2 regions of the Streptomyces sp. NPDC090088 genome follow, and region 2 is predicted to be linked to the other one. Evidence: riboswitches for the same ligand, from Rfam matches in the RefSeq annotation. Region 2 holds a riboswitch; the other holds the start of a gene.
The links. A riboswitch is a leader RNA that binds a small molecule or an ion and turns the genes downstream of it on or off. The one in region 2 is predicted to bind ZMP and ZTP.
Positions count from the first base shown of each region.

Region 1: linked by a shared signal. The riboswitch ahead of ACIPSJ_RS21220 (bifunctional 5,10-methylenetetrahydrofolate dehydrogenase/5,10-methenyltetrahydrofolate cyclohydrolase) and the one ahead of ACIPSJ_RS11025 (glycine hydroxymethyltransferase) in region 2 are both predicted to bind ZMP and ZTP.

Region 1 is NZ_JBIVDZ010000004.1:232,117-239,222, forward strand. Features, by position in the region: gene ACIPSJ_RS21185 (rhodanese-like domain-containing protein) at 1-14, shown strand, start outside; gene ACIPSJ_RS21190 (sulfite exporter TauE/SafE family protein) at 11-868, shown strand; gene ACIPSJ_RS21195 (metal-sensitive transcriptional regulator) at 882-1,169, opposite strand; gene ACIPSJ_RS21200 (rhodanese-like domain-containing protein) at 1,257-1,832, shown strand; gene ACIPSJ_RS21205 (ABC transporter ATP-binding protein) at 1,944-3,725, shown strand; gene ACIPSJ_RS21210 (hypothetical protein) at 3,806-4,102, opposite strand; gene ACIPSJ_RS21215 (nuclear transport factor 2 family protein) at 4,274-4,639, shown strand; ZMP/ZTP riboswitch at 4,812-4,894, shown strand; gene ACIPSJ_RS21220 (bifunctional 5,10-methylenetetrahydrofolate dehydrogenase/5,10-methenyltetrahydrofolate cyclohydrolase) at 4,920-5,768, shown strand; gene ACIPSJ_RS21225 (CU044_5270 family protein) at 5,793-6,764, opposite strand; gene ACIPSJ_RS21230 (RNA polymerase sigma factor) at 6,757-7,106, opposite strand, start outside.
Region 2 is NZ_JBIVDZ010000002.1:508,379-515,484, reverse strand. Features, by position in the region: gene ACIPSJ_RS11045 (FAD-binding oxidoreductase) at 1-847, shown strand, start outside; gene ACIPSJ_RS11040 (decaprenylphospho-beta-D-erythro-pentofuranosid-2-ulose 2-reductase) at 905-1,660, shown strand; gene ACIPSJ_RS11035 (2'-5' RNA ligase family protein) at 1,719-2,297, opposite strand; gene trpS (tryptophan--tRNA ligase) at 2,506-3,519, opposite strand; gene ACIPSJ_RS11025 (glycine hydroxymethyltransferase) at 3,663-5,117, opposite strand; ZMP/ZTP riboswitch at 5,150-5,240, opposite strand; gene rocD (ornithine--oxo-acid transaminase) at 5,344-6,549, shown strand; gene ACIPSJ_RS11015 (glutathionylspermidine synthase family protein) at 6,629-7,106, opposite strand, start outside.

The DNA of each region.
Region 1 (7,106 bases), on a different contig from region 2:
ACACCCCCGCATGAGCGTGCTCCTGCTGGCGCTGGGCGCCGGGGCCGTCACCGGTCTGGCGCTCGGGGCCCTGGGCGGTGGCGGCAGTGTGCTGGCCGTCCCCGCGCTGATCTATCTGCTCGGCTTCACCCCGGCCGCGGCCACCACCGCGAGCCTGGTCGTCGTCACGCTCACCTCGGCCACCGCACTCGTCGCCCACGCCCGCGAGGGCGCCGTGCGCTGGCGCGCGGGGGCGGTGTTCGCCGCGGCCGGGATCGTGCCCGCGGCGATCGGCGGAGCGGTGTCCCGACTGCTGCCGGCCGCCCTCCTGACCGGCGCGTTCGCACTCCTCGCCGGCGCGGCGGCACTGCGGATGCTGCGCCCGCCGACGGAGGGCGCGGGGGCCGCCGGGGCCGCCGAGCCCGCCCGGCCCGCCGCGTCCGCCGCGTCCGCCGCGTCCGCCGAAGCCACCACACTCACCACGTCCGCCAGGTCCACCGCACCCACCGACGCCCCGGTGCCGGTCCGGGTCTCGCGGGTCGCCGGGGCCGGGGCGGGGCTGGGTGTGGTGACCGGGGTGCTCGGGGTGGGTGGTGGGTTTCTCGCCGTGCCGTCTCTGGTGAACGTCGTGGGTCTGCGGATGCGGGCGGCGATCGGGACGAGCCTGCTGGTCATCACGATCAACTCGCTGACCGCGCTGGCGGCGCGCGCCGGTGCGCAGGCGCCGGTCGACTGGTCGGCGGTGGGCCCGTTCGCGGCGGCCGCGGTGCTCGGCGCCTGGGACGGCAAACGGCTCGCGGCCCGGCTCTCCGCGGGCACCCTGCAGCGGCTCTTCGCCTGCGCGCTGCTCGCGGTGGCCGTGTTCATGCTGGCCGACGCCGTGTTCTGACGTCGGCCGGCCGCTAGGCGAGCGACAGGAACAGCTTCTCCAGCCGTGCCTTCATCTGCTCGGTCGTCTCGCCGTCCGCCCCGTTCCGGGCGGGATCGATGATGCACTGCTGGAGGCCGGTCGCGATGATCGCGAAGCCCGCCCGGTCGAGGGCGCGCGAGGCGGCGGCGAGCTGGGTGACCACGTCCTCGCAGTCACGGCCCTCCTCGATCATCTTGATCACTCCGGAGATCTGCCCCTGCGCCCGGCGCAGCCGGTTCAGCACCGACTTGAGCTCGTCGCCCTCGAACTGAAGCTCCACAACCACTCCTCCCATACCCGTAGGGGTATTTTACCGCGCCCCTCGGGCAACCCCGTCGTTCATCACCTCCGAAAGGATCGCACCCCCATGACCACCACTCCCCCGGCCCTCACCCCCGACCACGCCCTCGCCCGGCTCCCGGAGCTGACCGTCGTCGACGTCCGCACCCCGGGCGAGTACGCCTCCGGTCACATCCCCGGCGCCCACAACGTCCCCCTGGACGCCCTGCGCCGGGCCCTGCCCGCCCTGCGTGCCGCGCACGGCGAGCTCGTCCTCGTGTGCGCCTCCGGTGCCCGTGCCGAGAACGCCCGGACCGTCCTCGCCGAGCACGGCATCCCGGCGGCCACGATCACCGGGGGCACCCGAGGCTGGGCCGAGCGCGGTCACGCGCTGCACCGCCCGCAGGGCACGTCCCGTACGACGTGGGCCATGGAGCGCCAGGTCCGGCTCACCGCCGGCGCCCTCGTGCTCGCCGGGCTCGGCCTCGGGCAGCTCCACCCGGCCTGGCTGCTGCTGTCGGCCGGTGTCGCGGGCGGTCTGGTGTTCTCGGCGCTCACCGACACCTGCGGCATGGCCGCGGTCCTGTCGAAGCTCCCGCACAACCGGCCGCGCGCGACCGATCTCGACGCGACCCTCGCCGCCCTGGGCTCCGCCCGCGACTGACCGCGCGCCGAAGCCGGAGCCGGAGCCAGGACCTGGACCTGGACCTGGACCTGGACCTGGACCGGCCGTCGTAGCCTTGGTGCGCCGCCCATCGCCCGCACGAGGAGCACCGTGACCACCGCCGCAGACGCACTTGTGACGAGAGAGACGGAAGGGCGGACCGGTCCGTCCGCGTTCCGGCTGCTCCTCTCCTATGTACGGCCGCACCGCTGGGCCCTGCTGGCGGGTGCCGTCCTCTCCCTGGTGACCGGGGCGACCGGGCTGCTGCTGCCGCTGGTGGCCCGGGGGTTGATCGAGGACCTGTCCCACGACCGGTCCATCACCGGGAAGTTGCTGGCGATGGCGGGTCTGGTGGTGACCAACGCCGCACTGGGCGCGCTGGGTTCGTACGTCCTGCGGCGCACCGCCGAGTCGGTGGTGCTGGGCGCGCGGCGCACCCTGTCGTCGTATCTGCTGCGGCTGCGCATCACCGCCGTGGACCGTACCGAGCCGGGCGACCTGATGGCGCGGATCACCTCGGACACCACGCTGCTGCGCGAGGTCACCACGGACTCGCTGGTCGCGCTCGGCACCGGTGGGCTGACCCTGGTCGCCACCGTGGTGATGATGGGCGTGGTCGATCCGGTGCTGCTCGGCGTCACGCTGGCGGTGATCGCGGCGGCCGGCACGGTGCTGGGCACGATCGTGCCGCGCATCAACCGGGCGAGCCGCCGGGCGCAGGACGCGGTCGGGGTGATGGGCGCCTCGCTGGAGCGGGTCCTCGGCGCGCTGCGCACGGTGAAGGCCTCGGGCGCCGAGCACCGCGAGGAGCAGGCCCTGCACGCGGCGGCCGAGGAGTCCTGGCGGCAGAGCGTGCGGGCCGCCAAGTGGTCGGCGGCGGCGGGCAACACCGCGGGCCTCGCGATGCAGCTGGCGTTCATCACGGTGCTCGCGGTGGGCGGGGCCCGGGTGGCGACCGGCGCGATCGGCGTGGGCACGCTGGTGGCGTTCCTGCTCTACGTCTTCTATCTGATGTCCCCGATCCAGCAGGTGGTCGGCGCGGTCACCCAGTACCAGACCGGCGCCGGCGCGCTCGCCCGGATCCAGGAGGCGCTGCGGCTGCCCGCCGAACCGGCCGCCGCACCCGCCGAGTTGCCGTCCGCGGGCGCCGAACCGGCCTCGGTCGTCTTCACCGACGTACGTTTCCGTTACGCCGACGACCTCCCGTACGTCCACCACGGGGTCAGCTTCGACATACCGGCGCGCGGCATGACGGCGTTCGTCGGCCCGTCCGGCGCGGGCAAGACCACCGTCTTCTCGCTCATCGAGCGGTTCTACGACCCCGAGTCCGGCACGATCACCCTCGACGGCCGCCCGCTGGACGCCTGGGACCTGCCCCTGCTGCGCTCGGCCATCGGCTATGTCGAGCAGGACGCGCCCGTGCTCTCGGGCTCGCTCCGGGACAACCTGCTCCTCGGCAACCCGGAGGCGGACGAGGACGCGGTGGCCCGGGTGGTGAAGACGACCCGGCTCGACGGACTGGTCGCCCGGCTGCCGCAGGGGCTGGACACGCTGGTCGGGCACCGCGGGACCAAGCTGTCCGGCGGGGAGCGGCAACGGGTGGCGATCGCCCGGGCGTTGCTGCGCCGGCCCCGGCTGCTGCTCCTGGACGAGGCGACCTCGCAGCTGGACGCGGTGAACGAGGCGGCCCTCAGGGACACGGTCGCCGATGTGGCGCGGTCGACCACCGTGCTGGTGGTCGCGCACCGGCTGTCGACGGTGACGATGGCGGACCGGATCGTCGTCATGGACGCGGGGCAGGTCCGTGCGGTGGGTACGCACCGCGAGCTGGTGGCGGCGGACCCGCTGTACGCGGAGCTGGCCGCGACGCAGTTCCTGGCCTCCGCGCCCTGAGGACGCCGGGGGGCCGCGTCGCGCGCGGGGTACGACGAAGGGCCGCCCCTGACGGGACGGCCCTCGGTGCGCGGCGGGGATCAGGCTTCGATGCCCGGTACCAGCCCCATCACCGGCGCGGCCAGATCGGTGATCTGGTGGAGCTCGCCGAGCCGCTGGACCCCGTTCAGCCCCTGCACCTGCTCGGAGACCTTCGGGATCTCGTTCTGGTACTCGGCCGGGATGTCCGTGCGGGCCAGCGAGTCGAGCATGCCGAGCGCGGAGAGCTTCACGGGGTGCTGCGCGCTCGCGTCGGCCGCGTTGGCCAGCGGCGCGGCGAGGCCGGTGACCCCGACCGCGAGGCCGACGGCGGCGACGATACGTCGTGTTGAGATCATGTCTTCAGCAACGGCCCCGGCGCCGGACCGGACACGGGCAGCCGGTCCCCCTCACCCGTCAGGCGGAGCGCCCGGCCTGCGCTTGCCGAGCCCGGCGGGCCGGAGGACGCTCGGAGTGAGGGCTCTCGCGACCCCTCCGCATCGGGTCGCGGGTCCTCCCAGGAGGTCACCATGGGCACCGCGACCGGCTCCACGTTCGACACCGAGACACTGCGCCGGGCCATCGAGGGGAACACGGGGAACACCCTGCTGGCGCTCTACGCGGACGACGCGGAGATCCGCATCGTCGACCGCAACACCCAGCCCAGCCACCCCAAGATCCTGCACGGCCGCCGGGACATCGCGGCGATGCTGGACGACATCTACAGCCGCGACATGACGCACCGGCTGGACCGGTGCGTCGTACAGGGCGACCGGGCCGCCTTCACCGAGTCCTGCGAGTACGGGGACGGCGTCCGGGTGCTCGCCGAGTCGATGATCACGCTCCGCGACGGCAAGATCGCCGAACAGATCATGATCCAGGCATGGGACGAGTAGTCAGCAGAGGCGCGAGGGTCCAGGTCTCCACCCGTGTGACCTGGACTTTCTCGGCGCGGGCCGGTCTCGGACACAGCCGTCGCAGACAGTCCCGGGCGTCGGTGCCCCTGTTGCTGGCGGCCTTGCGGGCGGCGCACCGCCACCGGAAGCGCTGAACGCCTCGGTTACCCTGGGGGCGGGCCGTGACTGGCGCTGAGGTGGAGCACCACCGGGGAGCGGTCCGCACTGTCGATGCCGTGCGCCTGGGCGATCAAGGTCAATCAGCTCAGGAGTGTGCCGCATGACCCAGGCCCGTCTCATGGACGGCACCGCCGTCGCCCGCCGGATCGTCGAGGAGACCGCCCAGAGGGCCGCCGACCTCACCGCGCGCACGGGTGCCACCCCGTGTCTGGCGACCGTGCTGGTCGGCGAGGACCCGGCCTCCGTCACCTACGTCCGGATGAAGCAGAACCGCAGCCGCAAGGCCGGTATCGCCTCCCGGCACGTGGCCCTGCCCGCCACCACGACCACCGCCGAACTCGTCGGCACCCTGCGGGAGTTGTCGGCCGACCCGGCCGTGCACGGCATCCTGCTCCAGCACCCCGTCGGCGAACACATCGACGAGCGGGCCGCGTTCGAGGCAATAGCGCCGGAGAAGGACGTGGACGGCGTGACCTTCGCGTCGTTCGCGACGATGAGCTTCGGCCTGCCGGGCTTCGTCTCCTGCACCCCCGGCGGCATCCTGCGCCTGCTCGACGCCTACGACGTCGACCCGGCCGGGAAGCGCGCGGTGGTCGTCGGCCGCAGCGCGATCCTGGGCAAGCCGGCCGGCATGCTCCTGCTCGCCCGGGACGCGACCGTCACCTACTGCCACTCCCGCACCCGCGATCTGCCGGCGGTCGTCCGGGAGGCGGACATCGTGGTCGCCGCCGTCGGCCGCCCCCGGCTGATCCGGGGCGAGGACATCAAGCCGGGAGCGGTCGTCGTCGACGCGGGCTACAACGCCGGCAACGTCGGTGACGTCGACTTCGACACCGCCGTCGAACGGGCCTCGCTGATCACGCCGGTGCCGGGCGGCGTCGGCCCGATGACCATCGCCCTGCTGCTGGAGCAGACGGTGGCGGCGGCCGCCCGGCAGCTCGGGGCCTGAGGGGTCCGAGGGGTCTGAGGGCGGTCAGCGCATCCAGGCGCGGTACTCCATGACGTCCCCGGCGTGCACCCCGTACTCCGGATCGTCCCGGGTGAACGTGGTCTCCAGGCCGAGTACGGCACCGGTGGCCGGGTCCAGGATGAGCATCCGCCGCCCGCCGTCGCCCTTCCCGTCGTAGACGTACGCCTGCCCGGTGCGGCCCAGCCGGTCGGTGACCTGGCCGACCGGCTGCAGCCCCCGGGCGTCGGCGAACAGCTCGGCCAGGGCGGCGGACTCTCGCGCTCCCAGCGTCCAGTTGTCCAGCAACTCCTGGGTGGCGTCGAGCAGTCCGGCGGTGGTGCGGGGGTCGGTGTGGATCAGCTCGGCCAGGTAGGTGCGCAGCTTCGCCGGGTCGTGCGGCGGCGTCGACAGCGGCGGGGCGTCGCCCCACATCGGCGGGAAGGTGCGCCGGCTGAGCACCTGGCCGTCCTCGACCAGCCCGTCGTCGGTGAGCACGGACCGGCCCGGGTGCTCCGGGTCGGTCGCGACGACCACCTCGGTGTGACTGGCGTCCGCGCGCCAGCGCACCACCCGCTCCTCGGGCAGGGTGACGGGCGGCTCGTCGTCGCTCATGCCGAGGCTCCAGGACTGCACATGGGTGCCCTGGCGCAGCGCCGGGGACCCGTCCTGGGCCGCCACCGCGGCCAGTCCCGCGACCTGTGCGAGCGGTACGGGGGTGGAGTGGGCGCGGACGGTCAGCGGCCGGGGTGCGGCGACCGCGGGCGCGGTGCCGGAGCCGCCGAGCAGCACGGTCAGCGCGGTGGCGACCACCACGGCGGCCGCGGTCAGCCCCCAGACCGGTCGCGGCCGTGTCCAGGTCCGGCGTCCGGGGCGGGGGCCGTGCAGCAGCCGGTCGAGGTGGCGTTCGGCGGTGTGGTCCAGGGGGCCGTCGCCGAAGTGGGGGCCGCCGCCGGGCACCGGGTCGGCGGCGCGCAGCAGGTCGAGTTCGTCAGCCATGGCGGTGTTCCTCGGTGAGGGCCTCGGCGGCAGGGGGGCGCAGTCGGTCGATCTCGGCTCTGAGCCGGCGGCGGGCGCGGTGCAGCCGCATCGCCGCCGCGCGGCTGCCGCAGCCGAGGACCACGGCGACCTCGTCGACGCCCAGTTCCTCCCACGCGGTCAGCCGCAGCACCTCCTGGTCGGCCGGGGACAGCCGCAGCAGCGCCTCGTGCACCCAGGCGCCCGGCCGCTCGGTGTCCGGACCGGCCACGACGGACCGCCCGTGCGCGGTCTCGTCGTTGCCCAGCCGGTCCACCAGCCGGCGCCGTCGCCCGTACCCGCGTACCGCGTTGGCGAGGCAGT
Region 2 (7,106 bases):
AGTGATCCTCACGGCGACCGTCCGCCTCCTCCCCGTCGAGACGTCGTACCTGTCCGTCGACACCGAACGGGCCGCCGACCTCGACGACCTGATGGCCCGTCTCACCGCCACCGACCACCGCTACCGCTACTCGGTCGCCTGGATCGACCTGCTCGCCCGCGGGGCGTCCACCGGTCGCGCGGTGCTCACCCGGGGCGACCACGCGCCCCGGGAGGCGCTCGGCAAGCACACGCGCGCCGGGCGTGCACCACTCGCCTTCCGCCCCCGACAGCTTCCGGCCGCCCCCGCGTTCGTCCCCGAGGGCCTCCTGGGCCGCACCACCGTCGGCCTCTTCAACGAACTCTGGTACCGCAAGGCACCCCGCGCCCGCACCGGCCAGCTCCAGCGCGTCGCCACGTTCTTCCACCCCCTGGACGGCGTCCCGCACTGGAACCGCGTCTACGGCCGGGCCGGCTTCGTCCAGTACCAGTTCGTCGTCGGATACGGCCAGGAGGACGCCCTGCGCCGGATCGTGGCCCGGATCGCCGAGCGCCGCTGCCCGTCCTTCCTGGCCGTCCTCAAACGCTTCGGCGACGCCGACCCCGGCTGGCTCTCCTTCCCCGTGCCCGGCTGGACCCTCGCCCTGGACATCCCGGCCGCGCTGCCCGGCCTCGCCGGCTTCCTCGACGAACTGGACGAGGAGGTCGCGGCCGCCGGCGGCCGGGTCTACCTCGCCAAGGACTCCCGGCTGCGCCCCGAGCTGCTCGCCGCGATGTACCCGCGGCTCGCCGAATTCCGCGCCCTGCGCGCGGAGTCGGACCCCCGGGGCATCTTCGTCTCCGACCTCTCCCGCCGTCTCGGTCTCTAGCCCCCCCGGTCCTCCCCCAGCCCTCCCCCAGTCCGCCCCCAGCCCTCAGGAGTCGCCGTGAAGGACGCCTTCGGATTGCCCCAGTCGCTGCTCGTCCTCGGCGGTACGTCCGAGATCGCGCTGGCCACCGCGCGTCGGCTGATCGCCCGCCGCACCCGCACGGTCTGGCTGGCCGGCCGCCCCTCCCCCGCGCTCGACCGGACCGCCGAGCGGCTGCGCGCCCTCGGCCCCGACGTCCACACCGTCGCCTTCGACGCCCTCGACCCCGAGTCCCACGAGACGGCCCTCGGCAAGGTCTTCGCCAACGGCGACATCGACATGGTCCTGCTCGCCTTCGGTGTCCTCGGCAACCAGGCGACGGACGAACGCGAACCGGTGAACGCGGTGCGGGTCGCGCAGACCAACTACACCGGCGCGGTCTCGGCGGGCCTGGTCGCCGCACGGGCCCTGCAGGCACAGGGCCACGGCTCGCTGGTGGTGCTGTCCTCGGTGGCCGGGGAGCGGGCGAGGCGCTCCAACTTCATCTACGGCTCCAGCAAGGCCGGCCTCGACGCCTTCGCCCAGGGCCTCGGCGACGCGCTGCACGGGACGGGCGTCCACGTGATGGTCGTACGGCCGGGGTTCGTACGGTCGAAGATGACGCGGGGCCTGGAGGAAGCTCCGCTCGCGACGACCCCGGAGGCGGTGGCGACAGCGATCGAGCTGGGCCTGCGCAGGCGCTCGGAGGTGGTGTGGGTACCGGGCACCCTGCGGGTGGTGATGTCGGCGCTGCGGCACGTGCCGCGGGGCCTGTTTCGGAGACTGCCGATCTGAAGCGCCCCTTCAGGCGCGCTGGGGGAGGAACTGCGCGACCAGCGCACCGGCCTGCACGCTACCGACTGGCGATGCTCCCCCGCTCCACATGCCCCACCTGAGGCGGCACCACAGAGCTCCCGAAGGCATGGTCACGCAGCTTCCGCCACACCCCGTCCGCCCCCTGCTCGTACAACGCGAACCCCGTACACGGCCACTCGGCCTCGAAGTCCGCGAGCTCGGCGAACGCCCGGTCCATCGCCGCCTCGTCGATCCCGTGCGCGACGGTCACATGCGGGTGGTACGGGAACTGCAGCTCCCGGTCGAGCGGCCCCGACGCGTCCCGGATCCGCTGCTGGAGCCAGGCGCAGCCGTCCGCGCCCTGGACGACCCGGACGTAGACCACCGGGGACAGCGGACGGAACGTACCCGTGCCGGACAGCCGCATCGGGAACGGCCTGCCGACCGCGGCGACCTCGCTCAGGTGGGCCTCGACGGCGGCCAGCGACCCGTCGGCGATCTCCGTCGGCGGCAGCAGCGTGACGTGGGTGGGGATGGCGTGGGCCGCGGCGTCGCCGAAGCCCGCGCGCCGCTCCTGGAGCAGGCTGCCGTGAGGCTCCGGGACCGCGATCGACACGCCGATCGTTACGGTCCCCACGTCGTCTCCCGTCGGTCGTGATGGTCGGTCGTGATGGCCGGACGGGTGTCGGGTTCGTACCCCGCCGTCCGGCTATCGACTGTACGGCCACGGCCGCCTTCCGGGCAGCCGTGGCCGAAGTGATGTGCAGCGCTCCCGTGCGCTCCCCGGAGCGCCCCGGGCGCCCCCGGCGCTCCGCCCGGCGCCGTCGGCGCCCGCGGCGGTCCGCTCAGTGCTTGGCGGGCAGGAAGCCCACCCGGTCGTAGGCCTGGGCGAGGGTCTCCGCCGCCACCGCACGGGCCTTCTCCGCACCCTTGGCCAGGACCGAGTCCAGCGTCTCCGGATCGTCCAGGTACTGCTGGGTGCGCTCCCGGAAGGGGGTCACGAACTCGACCATGACGTCGGCGAGGTCCGTCTTGAGCGCGCCGTACATCTTGCCCTCGTACTCCTGCTCCAGCTCGGCGATCGACTTGCCGGTGAGGGTGGAGTAGATGGTGAGGAGGTTGCTGACGCCCGGCTTGTGCTCGGCGTCGTAGCGGATCACCGTGTCGGTGTCGGTGACGGCGCTCTTGACCTTCTTCGCCGTGGCCTTCGGGTCGTCGAGGAGGTTGATGAGGCCCTTCGGCGTGGACGCCGACTTGCTCATCTTGATCGACGGGTCCTGGAGGTCGTAGATCTTCGCCGTCTCCTTGAGGATGTACGGCTTGGGGATGGTGAAGGTGGCGCCGAACCGGCCGTTGAAGCGCTCGGCGAGGTCACGGGTGAGCTCGATGTGCTGGCGCTGGTCCTCGCCGACGGGGACCTCGTGGGCCTGGTAGAGCAGGATGTCGGCGACCTGGAGGACCGGGTACGTGAACAGGCCGACGGAGGCGCGGTCCGCGCCCTGCTTGGCCGACTTGTCCTTGAACTGGGTCATCCGGCTGGCCTCGCCGAAGCCGGTGAGGCAGTTCATGACCCAGGCGAGCTGCGCGTGCTCGGGGACGTGGCTCTGCACGAAGAGGGTGCAGCGGTCCGGGTCCAGGCCGGCGGCGAGCAGCTGGGCCGCGGCGAGGCGGGTGTTGGCACGCAGGTCGGCGGGGTCCTGCGGGATCGTGATCGCGTGCAGGTCGACGACCATGTAGAAGGCGTCGTGGGACTCCTGGAGGGCTACCCACTGGCGGACGGCACCGAGGTAGTTGCCCAGGTGGAACGAGCCGGCGGTGGGCTGGATGCCGGAGAGCACGCGGGGTCGATCAGAGGCCATGCTCACCATTCTCTCAGAGGGTGAGGGTGGGATCGGCCCTGTGGTGGGGGGTGGTTTCGGAGCGCGGGGGACTGCGGGCCGGTGGGGGCCGTTCGCGCAGTTCCCCGCGCCCCTTTCAGGGGCGCTGCCCCTGAGGGCGTCGATCAGCCGAGGTCGATCTCCGGGTACAGCGGGAAGCCCGCCACCAGGTCCGTCGCGCGCTGGGCGATCTCCGTGGAGACCTTCTCGTCGAGGACGTGGGAGGCCTTGGAGGGGGCGCCGGACTTCGTCGTGCCCGGCTCGGTGGCGGTGAGGACGCGGTCGATGAGGCCCGCCACCTCGTCCATCTCCGCCGTGCCCAGGCCACGGGTGGTGAGCGCCGGGGTGCCGATGCGGATGCCGGAGGTGTACCAGGCGCCGTTCGGGTCGGCGGGGATCGCGTTGCGGTTGGTGACGATGCCGGAGTCGAGGAGGGCAGTCTCGGCCTGGCGGCCGGTGAGGCCGTAGGAGCTCTCGACGTCGATGAGGTTGAGGTGGTTGTCGGTGCCGCCGGTGACGAGGGTGGCGCCCCGGCGCATCAGGCCCTCGGCCAGCGCGCGCGAGTTGTCGACGATGCGCTGGGCGTAGTCCTGGAAGGCGGGCTGCCGGGCCTCGGCCAGGGCGACGGCCTTGGCGGCCATGACGTGCGGGAGCGGGCCGCCGAGGACCATCGGGCAGCCGCGGTCGACCTGGTCCTTGAGGGAGTCGTCGCACAGGACCATGCCGCCGCGCGGGCCGCGCAGCGACTTGTGCGTGGTGGTCGTGACGATCTGGGCGTGCGGGACCGGGTCGAAGTCGCCGGTCAGGACCTTGCCGGCGACCAGGCCCGCGAAGTGCGCCATGTCGACCATGAGGGTCGCGCCGACCTCGTCGGCGATCTCGCGCATGATCCGGAAGTTCACCAGCCGGGGGTACGCCGAGTAGCCGGCGACGAGGATCAGCGGCTTGAACTCGCGGGCCTGGGCGCGCAGCGCGTCGTAGTCGATGAGCCCGGTGGCGGGGTCCGTCCCGTAGGAACGCTGGTCGAACATCTTGCCGGAGATGTTCGGGCGGAAGCCGTGGGTGAGGTGGCCGCCCGCGTCCAGGGACATGCCGAGCATGCGCTGGTTGCCGAAGGCCTGGCGCAGCTCGGCCCAGTCGGCCTCGGAGAGGTCGTTGATCTGGCGGGCGCCGGTCTTCGTCAGGAAGGGGACCTCGACGCGGTCGGCGAGGACGGCCCAGAAGGCGACCAGGTTGGCGTCGATGCCGGAGTGCGGCTGGACGTAGGCGTGCCGCGCGCCGAACAGCTCGCGGGCGTGCTCGGCGGCGAGGCCCTCGACGGTGTCGACGTTGCGGCAGCCGGCGTAGAAGCGGCGGCCGATGGTGCCCTCGGCGTACTTGTCGCTGAACCAGTTGCCCATCGCGAGCAGGGTCGCCGGGGAGGCGTAGTTCTCCGAGGCGATCAGCTTGAGCATCTCGCGCTGGTCGGCGACCTCCTGGCCGATGGCGTCGGCGACCCGCGGCTCGACCGCGCGGATCACGTCGAGTGCGGCGCGGTACGCGGTGGACTCGGGGGACAGGGGTGCGGGCTGGTCGGACATTCGGGACCTCCGGACATGGCGTTCGGCATTCACGGTTCGGCCCAGGCGCACGGCACTCGATCACGACGCGGGCCGCTCCCTGATGGTCGGTCCCATCCCAGCGCGCCAGTCACGGCCCGCCGATCACATTACCGGGCACGCCGGGCCCGGGGGCCGTGGCGTCCACCAGTCGGGCACGGACAGACGGTATTAAAGGGATCATCTCGCCGCGTTCACTGGAGTCGCCGTGACCACTACGGAAGCCCTCATCGCCGCCGCCGACGCGCACAGCGCGCACAACTACCACCCGCTGCCGGTGGTGATCGCGACGGCCGACGGCGCCTGGATGACGGATGTCGAGGGCCGCCGGTACCTGGACTTCCTGGCCGGCTACTCGGCGCTGAACTTCGGGCACGGCCACCCGCGCCTGGTGGCGGCGGCGAAGGCGCAGCTGGAGCGGGTGACGCTGACGTCCCGGGCCTTCCACCACGACCGGTTCGCCGCGTTCTGCACGGAGCTGGCCGAGCTGTGCGGGATGGAGATGGTGCTGCCGATGAACACGGGGGTGGAGGCGGTGGAGACCGCCGTGAAGACCGCCCGGAAGTGGGGGTACCGGGTCAAGGGGGTGCTCGCGGAGATGGCGAAGGTGGTGGTGGCGAGCGGGAACTTCCACGGCCGTACGACGACCGTGATCAGCTTCTCGACCGATCCGGAGGCCCGGGCGGACTTCGGGCCGTACACGCCCGGCTTCGAGATCGTGCCGTACGGCGACCTCACGGCGATGCGGGCCGCGCTGACCGACAACACGGTCGCGGTGCTCCTCGAACCGATCCAGGGCGAGTCGGGGGTGATCGTGCCGCCGGCCGGATACCTGCGGGCGGTGCGGGAGCTGGCCCGGGAGCGGGACGTGCTGTTCATCGCCGACGAGATCCAGTCGGGGCTGGGGCGGACCGGGCGGACGTTCGCGTGCGAGCACGAGGGGGTCGTACCGGACATGTACGTGCTCGGGAAGGCGCTGGGGGGCGGGGTGCTGCCGGTGTCGGCGGTGGTGTCGAGCGCCGAGGTGCTCGGGGTGTTCCGGCCCGGTGAGCACGGGTCCACGTTCGGGGGGAATCCGCTGGCCTGTGCGGTGGGTCTGGAGGTGATCGCGATGCTGCGGACCGGGGAGTTCCAGGAGCGGGCGGCCGAGCTGGGGGATCTGCTGCACCGGCGGCTGGCGGAGATCGCGGGGAGTGGACGGGTGACGGCCGTGCGGGGGCGGGGGCTGTGGGCGGGGGTGGACGTCGATCCGGGGGTGGGGTCGGGGCGGGTGGTGTCGGAGCGGTTGCTGGAGCGGGGGGTGCTGGTGAAGGACACGCATGGGGCGACGGTGCGGGTGGCTCCGCCGTTGACCATCGAGGAGGAGGATCTGGAGTGGGGGGTTGAGCAGTTGTGGGAGGTGCTGAGCGCCTAATGGGGTGCCACTGAGGTTTGATCGCGAGTGCCGGTCCGTCGTGGCTGGTCGCGCAGTTCCCCGCGCCCCTGACGGGGCGCTAGAGGATCACGTGGGGCAGGAAGCGGGCGTAGTCGTCCGTCACGAGGCCCTGTGACTCGCGGATTCCCAGGCCCGCCGCCTCCTCCCCCACCACCCACGCGCCCAGGACGACGTGGTTGCCGTCGAAGTCGGGGAGCGGGGCCAACTGCTGGTAGCAGCACGGCTCTTCGCGTACGACGGGAGGGTGGCCGGGTTCGTGTACGAGGATGCCGGCGCCCTCGCGGCCGAGCAGGGGTTTGCTGACGTAGCCGGTCGTGGTGGCCAGTTCCCTCGGGCCGTCCAGGTACGCCGGGAGCAGGTTCGGGTGGCCCGGATACAGCTCCCAGAGGATCGCGAGGAGGGCCTTGTTGCTGAGGAGCATCTTCCAGGCGGGCTCGATCCACATCGTGGTGCCGGTGCCGCCGCCGTTGTCCAGGGTGTCGAGGACGTGGCCGGCGAAGGCGTCGGTGGTGAGCCATTCCCAGGGGTAGAGCTTG